Regions from separate parts of the Janthinobacterium foliorum genome, predicted to be linked through region 2. Evidence: predicted binding sites of a transcription regulator. Region 2 holds the regulator's gene; each other region holds the start of a gene.
What was found. The regulator LexA, encoded in region 2, represses DNA repair genes until DNA is damaged. The targets are predictions, from matches to a motif close to ACTGTATNNNNATACAGT.

Region 1 (4,282 bases), on a different contig from region 2:
GCCTTCGGCCAGCGCTTCGGCGAAGTTTGCGAACAGCACGGTAAACCACAGCCACACGGCGACGGCGACGATGAAGCCGAACGGCGCCTCTCCCTGGCCGCCGCTGATCCCGGCCTGGGTCGCCAGCAGGGTCGTGATGATGCTGCCCACGTAGACGACGAACATCACGGGGCTGCGCCACTGCGTGCGGGGGTCGAGTTTTTTGAACGCATCGACGATGGCTGGGCCAATCAGTGCGGAATCGAACAAGGTCAGGCTTGTGCGTGACATGGTAGCCTCTTATTTTGTGAAAAGTTGCAGGTGTTCCACGATCGGGCCCAGGGCCAGCGCGGGAACGTAATTGAGCACGCCGACCAGCACCACCACGCCGATCAGCAGGCCGATGAACATGGGGCCGTGCGTGGGCATGGTGCCGGCATTGGCCGACAGGCGCTGCTTGCCCGCCAGCGAACCGGCCACGGCCAGCACGGGCACGATCACGCCGAAGCGGCCGAACCACATGGCGATCGCCAGCATCACGTTATAGAACGGCGTGTTGGCGGACAGGCCGGCAAACGCGCTGCCGTTGTTGTTGGCCGCCGACGTGAAGGCGTACAGGATTTCGGAAAAACCATGCGCGCCCGGATTGGCCACGCCCGCCGTGCCCGGTTCCACCATCACGGCGATCGCCGTGCCCGTCAGCACCAGGGCCGGCGTCACCAGGATGGCCAGCGAGACCATCTTCATTTCATAGGCCTGGATTTTCTTGCCCAGGTATTCCGGCGTGCGGCCGATCATCAGGCCGGCGATGAAGACGGCCAGGATGGCGAACATCAACATGCCGTACAGGCCCGTGCCCACGCCGCCGAAGATCACTTCGCCGAACTGCATCAGCAGCAGCGGCACCATGCCGCCCAGCGGCATGTAGGAATCGTGCATGGAATTGACGGCGCCGCACGATGCCGCCGTCGTCACGGCCGCGAACAGGGCCGATGAGCTGATGCCGAAGCGCGTTTCCTTGCCTTCCATGTTGCCGCCCGATTGCAGGCTGCTGGCCTGCTGGTCCACGCCCAGCGCCTGCAGGGCGGGATTGGCTTGCTGCTCGGCGCTCATCACGCCCGCCGTCATGACGACGAAGATCAGCGTCATGGCCGCCAGCACGGCCCAGCCCTGGCGCATGTCGCCAGCCATGCGGCCAAACGTGAAGCACAGGCCGGCGGGAATGAGGAAAATAGCCAGCATCTGCAGGAAGTTCGACAGCACGCTGGGGTTTTCATACGGGTGGGCGGAATTGGCGTTGAAGAAGCCGCCGCCGTTCGTGCCCAGCAGCTTGATCGATTCCTGCGAAGCGACGGGACCCATGGCGATGGTCTGCGTGGTTGCCACTTGCGCTTCCATCACGGGCTTACCGGCCGCATCGAGCACGGCTTGGCCATCGGCCGCCACCTTCGGCGTTGCATACGCCACCTGGTCGAGCAGGGTCACTTCCTTGTACGGCGAAAAATTCTGGATCATGCCTTCGCCCATGAAGACCACGGACAAGGCCAGCGACAGCGGCAACAGGATGTACAAGGTGGAACGCACCAGGTCGACCCAGAAATTACCGATCGATTTGCCCGAGCGCGAGGCAAAGCCGCGCACCAGCGCAAAGATCACGGCGATGCCGGTGGCGGCCGAGAAGAAGTTCTGGCACGCCATGCCCAGCATCTGCGTCAGGTAGCTCATGGTTTGTTCGCCGCCGTAGCCCTGCCAGTTGGTGTTGGCGACGAAGCTGACGGTGGTATTGAACGAGGAATCGGGGCTGACGGCGCCGAGTCCCTGCGGATTCAAGGGCAAGAAGCCCTGCAGGCGCTGCAGGCCGTAGACAAAGAAGGCGCCCACGGTATTGAAGAGGATCAGGGCGATGGCATAGCTTTTCCAGCCCATGGCCTTGTCGGCGGGCAGGCCGGACCAGCGGTACAGCAGGTTTTCCAGTTTTTGCAGCCAGCCCAGCCCGCGCACGGGCGCATCGCCTGCCACCTTCGCCATGTACAGTCCCAGCGGGTAGGCCCCCGCCAGCAGCACGAGCAGGAAAGCGGCCAGCAGGAGTATCGATTGCGTCGTCATCACAGTTCCTCCGCCTTCAGCAGCGCCACCAGCAGATACACGAGCAGGCCGGCCGAGACGACGGCGCCCAGCACATAAAAGGCATTCATTTGAAGCTCCCCAGTTTGTCGCAGGCCACGGCAAAGCCGGCCACCACGACGAAAAAAACGGCAATCAAGCCGAGATACACGATGTCCATTCCCACCCTCATACAGGTTTGTTTTGATAGTGAGCAGATTAGCCAAAAGGGTCTAAAAAATTCGTAAAGACTGGGGAGGCGGCTGTAAACAAGATGTAAAAATGGCGGCTTTACCGCATAAAATCCTTCACAATTGGCGCCAAAGCGCGCGCACGGCGCACCGTTGTTGCCCTGGAGTAGCGCTATTGCTCGCGGGACAAGATAGAATGCGCGAGCGTCCGCACAAGGACGCCTAGCCTGCCGCACTGCCCTCCCACAGTGACGCTGGACGGGATATACTGTATATTCATACAGTTATCGCCGCCGCTGTCACTGCGCCGCGCAGTGCCCCGGCCTGGCGTTCCAACCCTAGTCTTTATTTAGCTTGAACACGTATGGCCACTAAAAAACCAGCATCTGACTACAGCGAATCATCCATCCGTGTCCTGAAAGGACTGGAACCCGTCAAGCAGCGCCCGGGGATGTACACCCGCACTGAAAATCCGCTGCATATCATTCAGGAAGTGATCGACAATGCCTCCGACGAGGCGCTGGGCGGTCATTGCACGCATATCGCCGTCACGCAAAACACGGATGGCAGCATCACCGTCGAAGACAATGGCCGCGGCATTCCCGTCGGCCTGCACCCGGAAGAAGGCGTGCCGACGGTGGAAATCGTGTTTACGCGGCTGCACGCGGGCGGCAAGTTCGACAAGGGTTCCGGCGGCGCCTACGCGTTCTCGGGCGGCTTGCACGGCGTCGGCGTGTCCGTCACCAATGCGCTGTCCTCGCGCCTGGAAATCACCGTCTGGCGCAAGGAAAGCGACGGCAACGGCTTGCATCACATGGTGTTTGCCAACGGCGACGTGATCGAGCCCCTGAATTCCCGCCCTGCCCCGCGCGACGGCAAGAAGTCCGGCACGCGCGTCACCGCCTGGCCCGATCCGAAGTATTTTGATTCGCCCAACATTTCGCAAACCGAGCTGCAGCGCCTGCTGCGCTCGAAAGCCGTGCTGCTGCCCGGCGTCACCGTCACCCTGACGAATGCCAAGACGGGCGATACCCAGACCTGGCAGTACGCGGAAGGCTTGCGCGGCTACCTGACCGAAACGCTGGCGCAGGTATCGAATGGCGAAACCCTGATTCCCCTGTTCGAAGGCGCCCAATATGCGGGGCCAGACTCGGAAGGCTTTGCCGAAGGCGAAGGCGCGGCATGGGTCGTGGCCTGGACGGAAGAAGGCGCCATCGTGCGCGAATCGTATGTCAACCTGATCCCCACCTCGAATGGCGGCACGCACGAATCGGGCTTGCGCGACGGCCTGTTCGGCGCCGTGAAAAACTTCGTCGAAATGCACTCGCTGCTGCCCAAAGGCGTGAAGCTGCTGCCGGAAGACGTGTTCGCGCGCGCCTCCTTCGTGCTGTCGGCGAAAGTGCTGGACCCGCAATTCCAGGGCCAGATCAAGGAGCGCCTGAACTCGCGCGACGCCGTGCGCCTGGTCTCGACCTTCACCAAGCCGCCGCTGGAACTGTGGCTGAACCAGCACGTCGACTACGGCAAGAAGCTGGCCGATCTGGTGATCAAGCAGGCGCAGTCGCGCCAGCGTTCGCTGCAAAAAGTGGAAAAGAAAAAATCCTCGGGCGTGGCCGTCTTGCCGGGCAAGCTGACGGACTGCGAATCGTCGGACATCACGCGCAATGAACTGTTCCTCGTCGAGGGCGACTCGGCGGGCGGTTCGGCCAAGATGGGCCGCGACAAGGAATTCCAGGCGATTCTGCCCCTGCGCGGCAAGGTGCTGAACTCATGGGAAACGGACCGCGACCGCCTGTTCGCAAATAACGAGATCCACGATATCGCCGTGGCCATCGGCGTCGACCCGCACGGCATCGGCGACACGCCCGACCTGTCCGGCCTGCGTTATGGCAAGATCTGCATCCTGTCCGATGCGGACGTGGACGGCTCGCACATCCAGGTGCTGCTGCTGACCTTGTTCTTCAAGCACTTCCCCGCGCTGATCAACAAGGGCCATATCTGCATCGCCC
Region 2 (4,282 bases):
GTTGCCTTCGGTTACGCTGACGCGCGCCAGCTGGCTTCCGTATTCCAGGGCAAGGAGCCAGGCTTCCGCTATGGCCGCCAGGGCAACCCGACTGTTTCCGCATTGGAAGAGAAGGTCAACAAGATGGAAGACGGCGTGGCCACCCTGTGCTTCGCCACCGGCATGGGGGCCATCGGCGCCGTGGTGCAGTCGCTGCTGCGCGCGGGCGACCATGTCGTCTCGTCGGCATTTTTGTTCGGCAACACCAACAGCCTGTGGCAAACGGTGACGGGGCAGGGCATCGCCGTGTCCTTCGTCGATGCCACCGACGTGGCCAACGTGGCGGCCGCCATCACGCCGGCCACGCGCATCGTGTTTGTCGAAACCATCGCCAACCCGCGCACGCAGATTGCCGACCTGAAGAAAATCGGCGACTTGTGCCGCGAAAAGGGCATCCTGTACATCGTCGACAACACCATGACGACGCCCTACCTGTTCCGTCCGAAAGCCGTGGGCGCCGGCCTGGTGGTGAACGCCTTGACGAAATCCATCGGCGGCCACGGCAATGCGCTGGGCGGCAGCCTGACGGATACGGGCGTGTTCGACTGGACGCAATACCCGAACATCTTTGAAAACTACAAAAAGGCGGCGCCGGCGCAGTGGGGCATCGCGCAAATCCGCGCCAAGGCCTTGCGCGACTTTGGCGCCTCGCTGGGGCCGGAGGCGGCGCACCATATCGCCGTCGGCGCGGAAACCATGGCCTTGCGCATGGACCGCACCTGCTCGAACGCCCTGGCGCTGGCCACCATGCTGGCCGCGGACCCGCGCGTGGCCGCCGTGCACTACCCGGGCCTGGCGTCGCACCCGCAACATGCGCTGGCAAAGGAGCTGTTCCGCAGCTATGGTTCGCTGTTCAGCTTTGAGTTGAAGGATGGCATCGACTGCTTCGATTTCCTCAACCGCCTGAACCTGGCTATTCCAGCCAGCAACCTGGGCGACACGCGCACCCTGGTGATTCCCGTCGCCCACACGATCTTCTACGAGATGGGCGCCGAGCGCCGCGCCAGCATGGGCATCGCCGAGTCGCTGATCCGCGTCTCCGTGGGCATCGAGGACGAGGCCGACCTGCTGGACGATTTCAAGAGCGCGCTGGACGCATAAGCAGCCGCGCGCCATGTGAAAAGGGCCGCGACAGTCATGCTGTCGCGGCCCTTTGCTTTTCTTGTTACATGGTAATGTCGCCGTGCCTTCGGAAACCGTGGCGAGCAAGCTCGATATCGGGTTGAGTAGCGTAGCTGTACACATTCGTACGGGAGCGCCCGGCTAGCGAGCAACGGATGCCCGAGAGCGGGCTGCGCAGCAGGTTCATGAAGGCGCGCTCACTCAATGCCAGCTGCGCATGAGTCCCACGGCCAGGCCTTCGAGGGCAAACTCATCTTCCGGCGACACGGTGATGACCTTGAAGTCGGGGTTTTCCGGCAGCAGTTCGATGACGGAACCCGTCTTCTTGTAGCGCTTGACGGTGACTTCGTCGCCGATGCGGGCCACGACGATCTGGCCGTTCTTGGCGCTGTCGACCTTTTTCACGGCGAGCAAATCGCCATCCATGATGCCGGCGTCGCGCATGGACCAGCCGCGCACCTTCAGCAGGAAGTCGGGCTTGGCCGAGAACAGGGCAGGGTCGACGTTGTAGCTCGCCTCCAGGTTTTCCTGCGCCAGGATGGGCGAGCCGGCGGCCACCCGGCCGATCAGGGGCAGCGACATCAGCAGCGCCGCCGGCACCTTCGCTGGCAGCGTTTCGGCCGCCGCACCGATCAGGCGGATGCCGCGCGAGGTGCCTGGCGAAATCTCGATGGCGCCCTTGCGGGCCAGGGCCTGCAAATGCTCTTCGGCCGCATTGGCCGATTTGAAACCCAATTCATTGGCGATCTCGGCACGGGTGGGAGGAAACCCCGTATTTTCAATCGCGTCCTTGATCAGGTTCAGGATTTGTTCTTGTCGTGCTGTCAGCTTGATCATGAGCGGTGGGTGCATACTAAAATGCTGTCTATATGAACAGTCTGTATTTTTGTACAGTATCGCCCACTATGCAAGGGGATTTCGGCGATTTGCGCAAATTCTGCGCGAAATAGTCGGATGGGCCGGGAAAAGCGCCGCGGCAGCCCGTCGCGGGGACGGCATGTTGAAGGAATGATTGAAACGTTTGCAAAAGGCGGTTATAATCTTCGGCTGACCTTCCCACACCCGTCTTGACGCCGGGGTGGGCGATTATCAATCCGACCTGAAGGAGTTTGCATGCGTCATTATGAAATAGTCTTTATCGTCCATCCGGACCAAAGCGAGCAAGTGCCCGCGATGATCGAACGCTACAAAGCCAGCGTAACCACCCGCGGCGGTTCGGTTCACCGCGTGGAAGATTGGGGCCGCCGTCAAATGGCTTACTCGATCCAAAAGCTGCCTAAAGCACACTACATCTGCCTGAACATCGAATGCGACAACGAGACCCTGGTCGAGTTGGAAACTGCATTCAAATTCAATGATGCCGTGTTGCGTCACCTGACCGTTAAAATGAAGAAAGCTGAAACAGCTCCTTCGCCGATGATGAAATCGGTACAACGCGAAGACGCGGCCAAAAGCCACCGCACCGAAGCACCAGCAGCCGCTCCAGCCGCAGCCGCTTAATTTTTGACCAGGATCGTGCGCTGAACCAGCTACAAGTAACCGCCATCATTGCCGAGCGCGAAATATTGCGCTATACCCCGGCAGGGCTGCCGATTGTGAATGCAGTATTGCAGCACAGTTCGCAGCAGATGGAAGCAGGAATTGCCCGTTTGACCGAGTTTGATGTTGCCGCGCTAGCCGCTGGCGAAATCTCAGGCCGGTTCAGCCAGGCAAGCTTGGGCGGGGTGTATCAGTTCACGGGTTTCCTGGCCAGAAAAAGCCGCAACAGCAAGAGTTTGGTGTTTCACATCATTGATTTTAGTGCAGTCATTCCCGACTAGCGCATTTTAGATACAGGAGCCTGACATGGCATTCGGTAAAAAGTTCGACAAAAATAAGCTCAAGCTTAAAGAAAAACGCAAACAGCAAAACCCGTTGTTCAAACGCAAGAAGTTCTGCCGCTTCACCGCAGCTCACGTTGAGCAAGTCGACTACAAAGACGTCGACACGCTGAAAGACTTCGTCCAAGAAAACGGCAAGATCATGCCAGCACGCCTGACCGGTACCAAAGCGCACTACCAGCGCCAAGTTGACACCGCAATCAAGCGCGCTCGCTTCCTCGCGCTGCTGCCATACACCGATCTGCACCACGCTTAATCGGTCAGATATTCCTGGAGAAGAACTATGCAAATCATTCTGTTAGAAAAAGTTGTTAACGTCGGTAACCTCGGCGAAGTCGTCAAAGTCAAAGACGGTTACGCACGTAACTTCCTGATCCCGCAACGCCTGGCACGTCGTGCTACGGCAACCGCTGTGGCTGAATTCGAAGTCAAGCGCGCCGAACTGGAAAAAGCTGCTGCCGCCAAACTGGCTGCATCGCAAGCCCAGGGCGAAAAACTGAGCGGCCTGACCGTTCAAGTTGCTCAAAAAGCTGGCGTCGATGGCCGTCTGTTCGGTTCCGTCACCAACTTCGACATCGCTGAAGCGCTGACCAAGCAAGGTTTTGCTGTTGAAAAAGCACAAATCCGCATGCCTACCGGCCCGCTGAAGATCGTTGGCGAGCACAACGTTTCGGTTGCTCTGCACACCGACGTGGTCGTGGAAGTCGTTATCGCTGTCGTACCAGACGCGAACGCGTAATCGTCTGCGGGCCTGGCCCGCAAGCGCTGCCGCACTATGAAAAGCCGGGTTCGCCCGGCTTTTTTGTGGCCTTTTTTTCCTGGATTTTTCGCCCTTTTTTTTTGCCCTGACGCCGAAGCGGGTATAATTCGCGCCATGAACGCCCCCTCTGATCCGCAACTGGATTCCCTCCGTATTCCGCCGCATTCGATCGAAGCAGAACAATCCGTCATCGGTGGTCTGCTGCGCGACAATGCCGCGTATGACCGCATCGCCGACTTCATGCATGCGGAGGATTTCTATCGCTATGACCATCGCATCATCTTCGAGCAAATCGTCAAGATGGTTAACGCTTCCAAGCCAGCCGATGTCATTACTGTTTTTGAAACCCTGACCCAGCTCGGCAAGGCCGAGGATGTGGGCGGACTCGCTTACCTGAACGCCATGGCGCAAAACACGCCATCGGCCGCGAACATCCGGCGCTACGCCGAGATCGTGCGCGACCGCGGCGTGCTGCGCAAGC
Region 3 (4,282 bases), on a different contig from region 2:
TTCAGGCCCGTCGTCACCAGCATGGCCGGGTAATTCTTGCGCGCGATGTTGTCGTAGGGCGAATAGCTGAGCATGTAGTCGTAGGCGGCCTTCTGGTTCGGGTCGCCCCATTCCAGGTATTCGCCCGTGGTCAGCGGCAAGCTGGCGTCCATCATGGTGTTCATCACGTCAACGAAGGGCACGGCCGCGTGCACGGCGTGGAACAGTTCCGGACGCATGTTGACGACGGCGCCCATCAGCAAGCCGCCCGCGCTGCCGCCCTGGATGTTGAGGCGGTTCGGGCTGGTCCATTTTTCGCGCACCAGGTAGTCGGCGCTGTCGATGAAGTCATTGAAGGTGTTTTTCTTCTTCATCAGCATGCCGTCCTCATGCCACGCTTCGCCCATGTCGGTGCCGCCGCGGATGTGCGCTTGCGCATAGATGACGCCGCGGTCCAGCAGGCTGATGCGAGCCAGGCCGAACGTGGCTTCCGTGGAAATGCCGTAGGAGCCGTACGAGTACAGCAGCAGTGGCGCGGAACCATCGCGCTTGACGCCTTTCTTGTAGGCTATCCACAGCGGCACTTGCACGCCATCGCGGGCCGTGACCCACAGGCGCTGCGTGGCGTAGCGCGCAGGGTCGAAGCCGCCGACGATTTCCTGCTGTTTCAGCACCGTGCGCTTGCCGTCCTGCATGGCCACGTCGATGACGGTGGGCGGCGTGACGGGGGACTGGTAAGACATGCGAAATTGCGTTGCCGTAAATTCCGGCGTGCCCGCTGCCGTGGCCAGGTAGACGGGATCGTCGAACTGCACCGTCTTCCAGTTTTGATGCGCGAAATCATAGATGCGCGCGCGGTTCAGGGCGCGCGCCTTCTCCATCACCACCAGGTAGCCCTGGAAGACATCGATGGACTGGATGACGGCGTCCTTGTTGTGCGGCACCAGCGGCTTCCAGTGTGGCGGCTGCGGGGCCGACAGGGGCGCGCTGACGATGCGGAAATTTTTCGCATCCTTGTTGGTGAGAATGTACAACTGGCCGTCGCGGTGCTCGACGCTGTAGCGGTGGCCTTTTTCGCGCGGCAGCACGCTGCGGAAACTGCCATTGGGCGTGCTGGTGGGCAATAGCAGCACGTCGCTGGTATCCGTGCTGCCCGACGTCAGCACGAAGTAGCGCTGGTCGCGCGTGCGGCCAACGCCAATGGCGAACTGTTCCACGGGCTCGTGATACACCTGCTGCGGCGTGCCGCCCAGCGCCAGGCGGAACAAACGGTCCGAGCGCTTGGTGGTGGCGTCTTCCTGCGCCAGCATCAGGGTGGCGTTGTCCGCCGCCCAGGCCAGCGAGGTGACTCTGGGCATGCTGTCGGTCAGCAATTTACCCGTTTTCAAATCCTTGACATGCAGGTCGTACTGGCGGAAACCCGTCGTGTCGGTGGTGTAGGCCAGCAATTGTTCATTCGGGCTGACGGCAAACGCGCGCACGGCAAAGAAGGTGTGGCCCTCGGCCAGCTGGTTCTGGTCCAGCAGGATTTCCTCGGCGGCGCCGGCATCGTAGGCGCCTTTCGCGCCCGCGGCGCGGCGGCAGTTGAGCGGGTACTGCTTGCCCGCTTCCATGCGCGTGTAATAGTAAAAATTGCCCATGCGCACAGGCACGGACAGGTCCACTTCCTGCATGCGGCCCTTGATTTCGGCGTAAAGCTTGTCGGCCAGGGGCTGGATCGGCTTGGTCACGGCGGCCGTATACGCGTTTTCCGCATTCAGGTAGTCGATGACGGCAGGATCGGTCTTTTTTTGCAGCCAGCGGTAGTCATCCGTCACTACCGTGCCATGGCGGGTTTCCTGCCAGGCTGTCTTGGCGGCAACGGGGGCGGTGACGGCATTGGGGGCGGCGTCGGCAGCCAGCGCGGATGGCGCTGGCGTGGACAGCAGCAGGGCCGGCAGCATGGATGAGCAGACGGCAAGGCGGCGCAAGGCGTGATGTGCGATAGGCAAGGCAACTCCCTTTGATTGTTGTGTCAGGATTGTAATCTTGCTATTGAGAAAAGCAACCGCCTGGCGCCGCCAATGTGTCCGCTTCGTTTCAACTTGCATCCTGGCGCAATTCCGGTGCATACTGTATGCATGCACAGTGTCTTGCCCAATGTTCTTGCCTGATACAGGCGAGCCGATCCGCCGCGAGGTGTTTTTATGTCATCTGCCCAACCACATACCGCAGCGCGCCGCTGGATCGCCCACCTGGACATGGATGCCTTCTTTGCTTCCGTGGAACTGCTGAAATATCCGGAATTACGTGGCGAACCGGTGGTGATCGGCGGCGGGCGCTTGCAGCAGCCCGTGCTGCAGCAGGACGGCACGCGGCAGTTTGCGCGCATGCGCGATTACGTGGGGCGCGGCGTCGTCACCACGTCGACATATGCGGCGCGCGCCTTCGGCGTGTTTTCCGCCATGGGCATCATGAAGGCGGCCAAGCTGGCGCCCGACAGCATCCTGCTGCCCGCCGATTTCGAGGCTTACCGCGAGTATTCGGCGCGTTTCAAGCAAGCCGTGGCCCATCTGTGTCCCATCATCCAGAACGTCGGCATTGATGAAATCTATGTCGACCTGACGGAACATGGCGAGCAGGCGCCGGCCATGGCGGCGCGCCTGAAGGCGGCCGTATTCGAGGCGACGGGCCTGTCGTGTTCCATCGGCCTGGCGCCCAACAAATTGCTGGCCAAGATCTGTTCCGACCTGGAAAAACCCGATGGCTTGACCATTTTGTCACCCGAGGATGTCGAAACGCGCGTGTGGCCCTTGCCGGCAAAAAAGATCAATGGCATCGGGCCGAAGGCCACGGCCAAGCTGGAAGCCTTGGGCGTCAATACCATCGGCGAACTGGCGCAGGCCGACATGGCCATGCTGCGCACGCAGTTTGGCGACCTGTACACGGGCTGGCTGCGCCAGGCGGCGCTGGGCATCGACGAGCGCCCCGTGCAGACCAGCCGGGAAACCAAGTCCGTCAGCCGCGAAACCACGTTCGAGCGCGATTTGCAGGTGGTGCGCGACCGCGCCACCCTGTCGGAAAAGCTGGAAAGCCTGTGCACGCGCGTGGCGGGCGACCTGGATAAACAGTCGCTGGCGGGGCGCACGGTGGGCATCAAGCTGCGTTTCGAGGATTTCAGCACGGTGACGCGCGATATCACCCTGCCCAGCGCCACGGCGGATGCCGCCGCCATCTTGCGCGCCAGCCGCGATTGTCTGCGGCGCGTGCCGTTCGAAAAGAAAATCCGCTTGCTGGGCGTGCGCATCTCGACCCTGTGCGACCCGGCCATCGTCACGCGGCAGGTACCTGCCCAGGCCGAGCTGTTTCCCGCCCTGTAGCAAGGTTTCCCACAAGATACATACCGCGCCAGACCGCGCTTTTGACGGCATTTGCATGTCGAAAGTGTAGAATGGCGTTCCCCTGGCACTACTGAAACAAACGGAAGACAAAAACTATGTGGTTCAAGAATCTTCAGATTTACCGCCTGCCCGCACCATGGGCTTACACGCCAGAACAACTGGAAGAGGCCCTGTCCTCGAACAAATTTACGCCGGCGACCAGCATGGATCTGATGCGCCAGGGCTGGGATACGCCACGCCCGAATGGCGGCCTGGTCCACGTGGTCAACAAGCAGATGCTGATCTTGCTGGGCACGGAAAAGAAATTGCTGCCGGCCACCGTCATCAACCAGGTGGCCAAGGCCCGCGCCGCCGAGATGGAAGAAGCGCAAGGTTTTGCGCCCGGCAAGAAGGCCATGAAGGAATTGAAGGAACGCGTCGCCGACGAACTGCTGCCGCGCGCCTTCAGCATCCGCAGCAACGTCTGGACCTGGATCGATCCCGTCAATGGCTGGCTGGTGGTCGATGCGGCCAGCCCGGCGAAGGCCGATGAAGTCATCAAGCTGCTGCTGAAAGCCGTGGATAAATTGCCGCTGGAAAGCCTGCGCGTGCAGCGCTCGCCCGTGGCGGTGATGACGGAATGGCTGCAGGCCGACGATGCGCCTGCCGGCTTCACGGTCGACATGGATACGGAATTGCGCGCCACGGGCGAGAGCAAGGCCACCGTGCGCTACGTGCGTCACACCCTGGAAGCGGACGACGTGCGCCGCCACATCGCGGCCGGCAAGCAGTGCACGCGCCTGGCCATGACGTGGAACGACAAAATCTCGTTCGTGCTGACGGAATCCCTGGCCATCAAGAGCGTCAAGCCGCTGGACGTGATCAAGGAAACGGAATCGAGCACGAAGAACGACGAAGAGCGTTTCGACGGCGACGTGATGCTG

Region 1: the regulator LexA is predicted to act here: its motif matches at 2,541-2,558, upstream of ACZ92H_RS09610 (DNA topoisomerase IV subunit B).
Region 3: the regulator LexA is predicted to act here: its motif matches at 2,091-2,108, upstream of dinB (DNA polymerase IV).

Annotation. Positions count from the first base shown of each region.
Region 1 covers NZ_CDXDQE010000003.1:482,035-486,316, reverse strand. The annotation lists gene kdpB (potassium-transporting ATPase subunit KdpB) at 1-270, opposite strand, end outside; gene kdpA (potassium-transporting ATPase subunit KdpA) at 280-2,085, opposite strand; gene kdpF (K(+)-transporting ATPase subunit F) at 2,085-2,174, opposite strand; gene ACZ92H_RS09610 (DNA topoisomerase IV subunit B) at 2,638-4,282, shown strand, end outside.
Region 2 covers NZ_CDXDQE010000001.1:326,572-330,853, reverse strand. The annotation lists gene ACZ92H_RS01500 (cystathionine gamma-synthase family protein) at 1-1,140, shown strand, start outside; gene lexA (transcriptional repressor LexA) at 1,363-1,998, opposite strand; gene rpsF (30S ribosomal protein S6) at 2,275-2,661, shown strand; gene priB (primosomal replication protein N) at 2,682-2,981, shown strand; gene rpsR (30S ribosomal protein S18) at 3,007-3,297, shown strand; gene rplI (50S ribosomal protein L9) at 3,325-3,780, shown strand; gene ACZ92H_RS01470 (replicative DNA helicase) at 3,916-4,282, shown strand, end outside.
Region 3 covers NZ_CDXDQE010000011.1:120,513-124,794, reverse strand. The annotation lists gene ACZ92H_RS21110 (S9 family peptidase) at 1-1,970, opposite strand, end outside; gene dinB (DNA polymerase IV) at 2,166-3,338, shown strand; gene ACZ92H_RS21100 (recombination-associated protein RdgC) at 3,455-4,282, shown strand, end outside.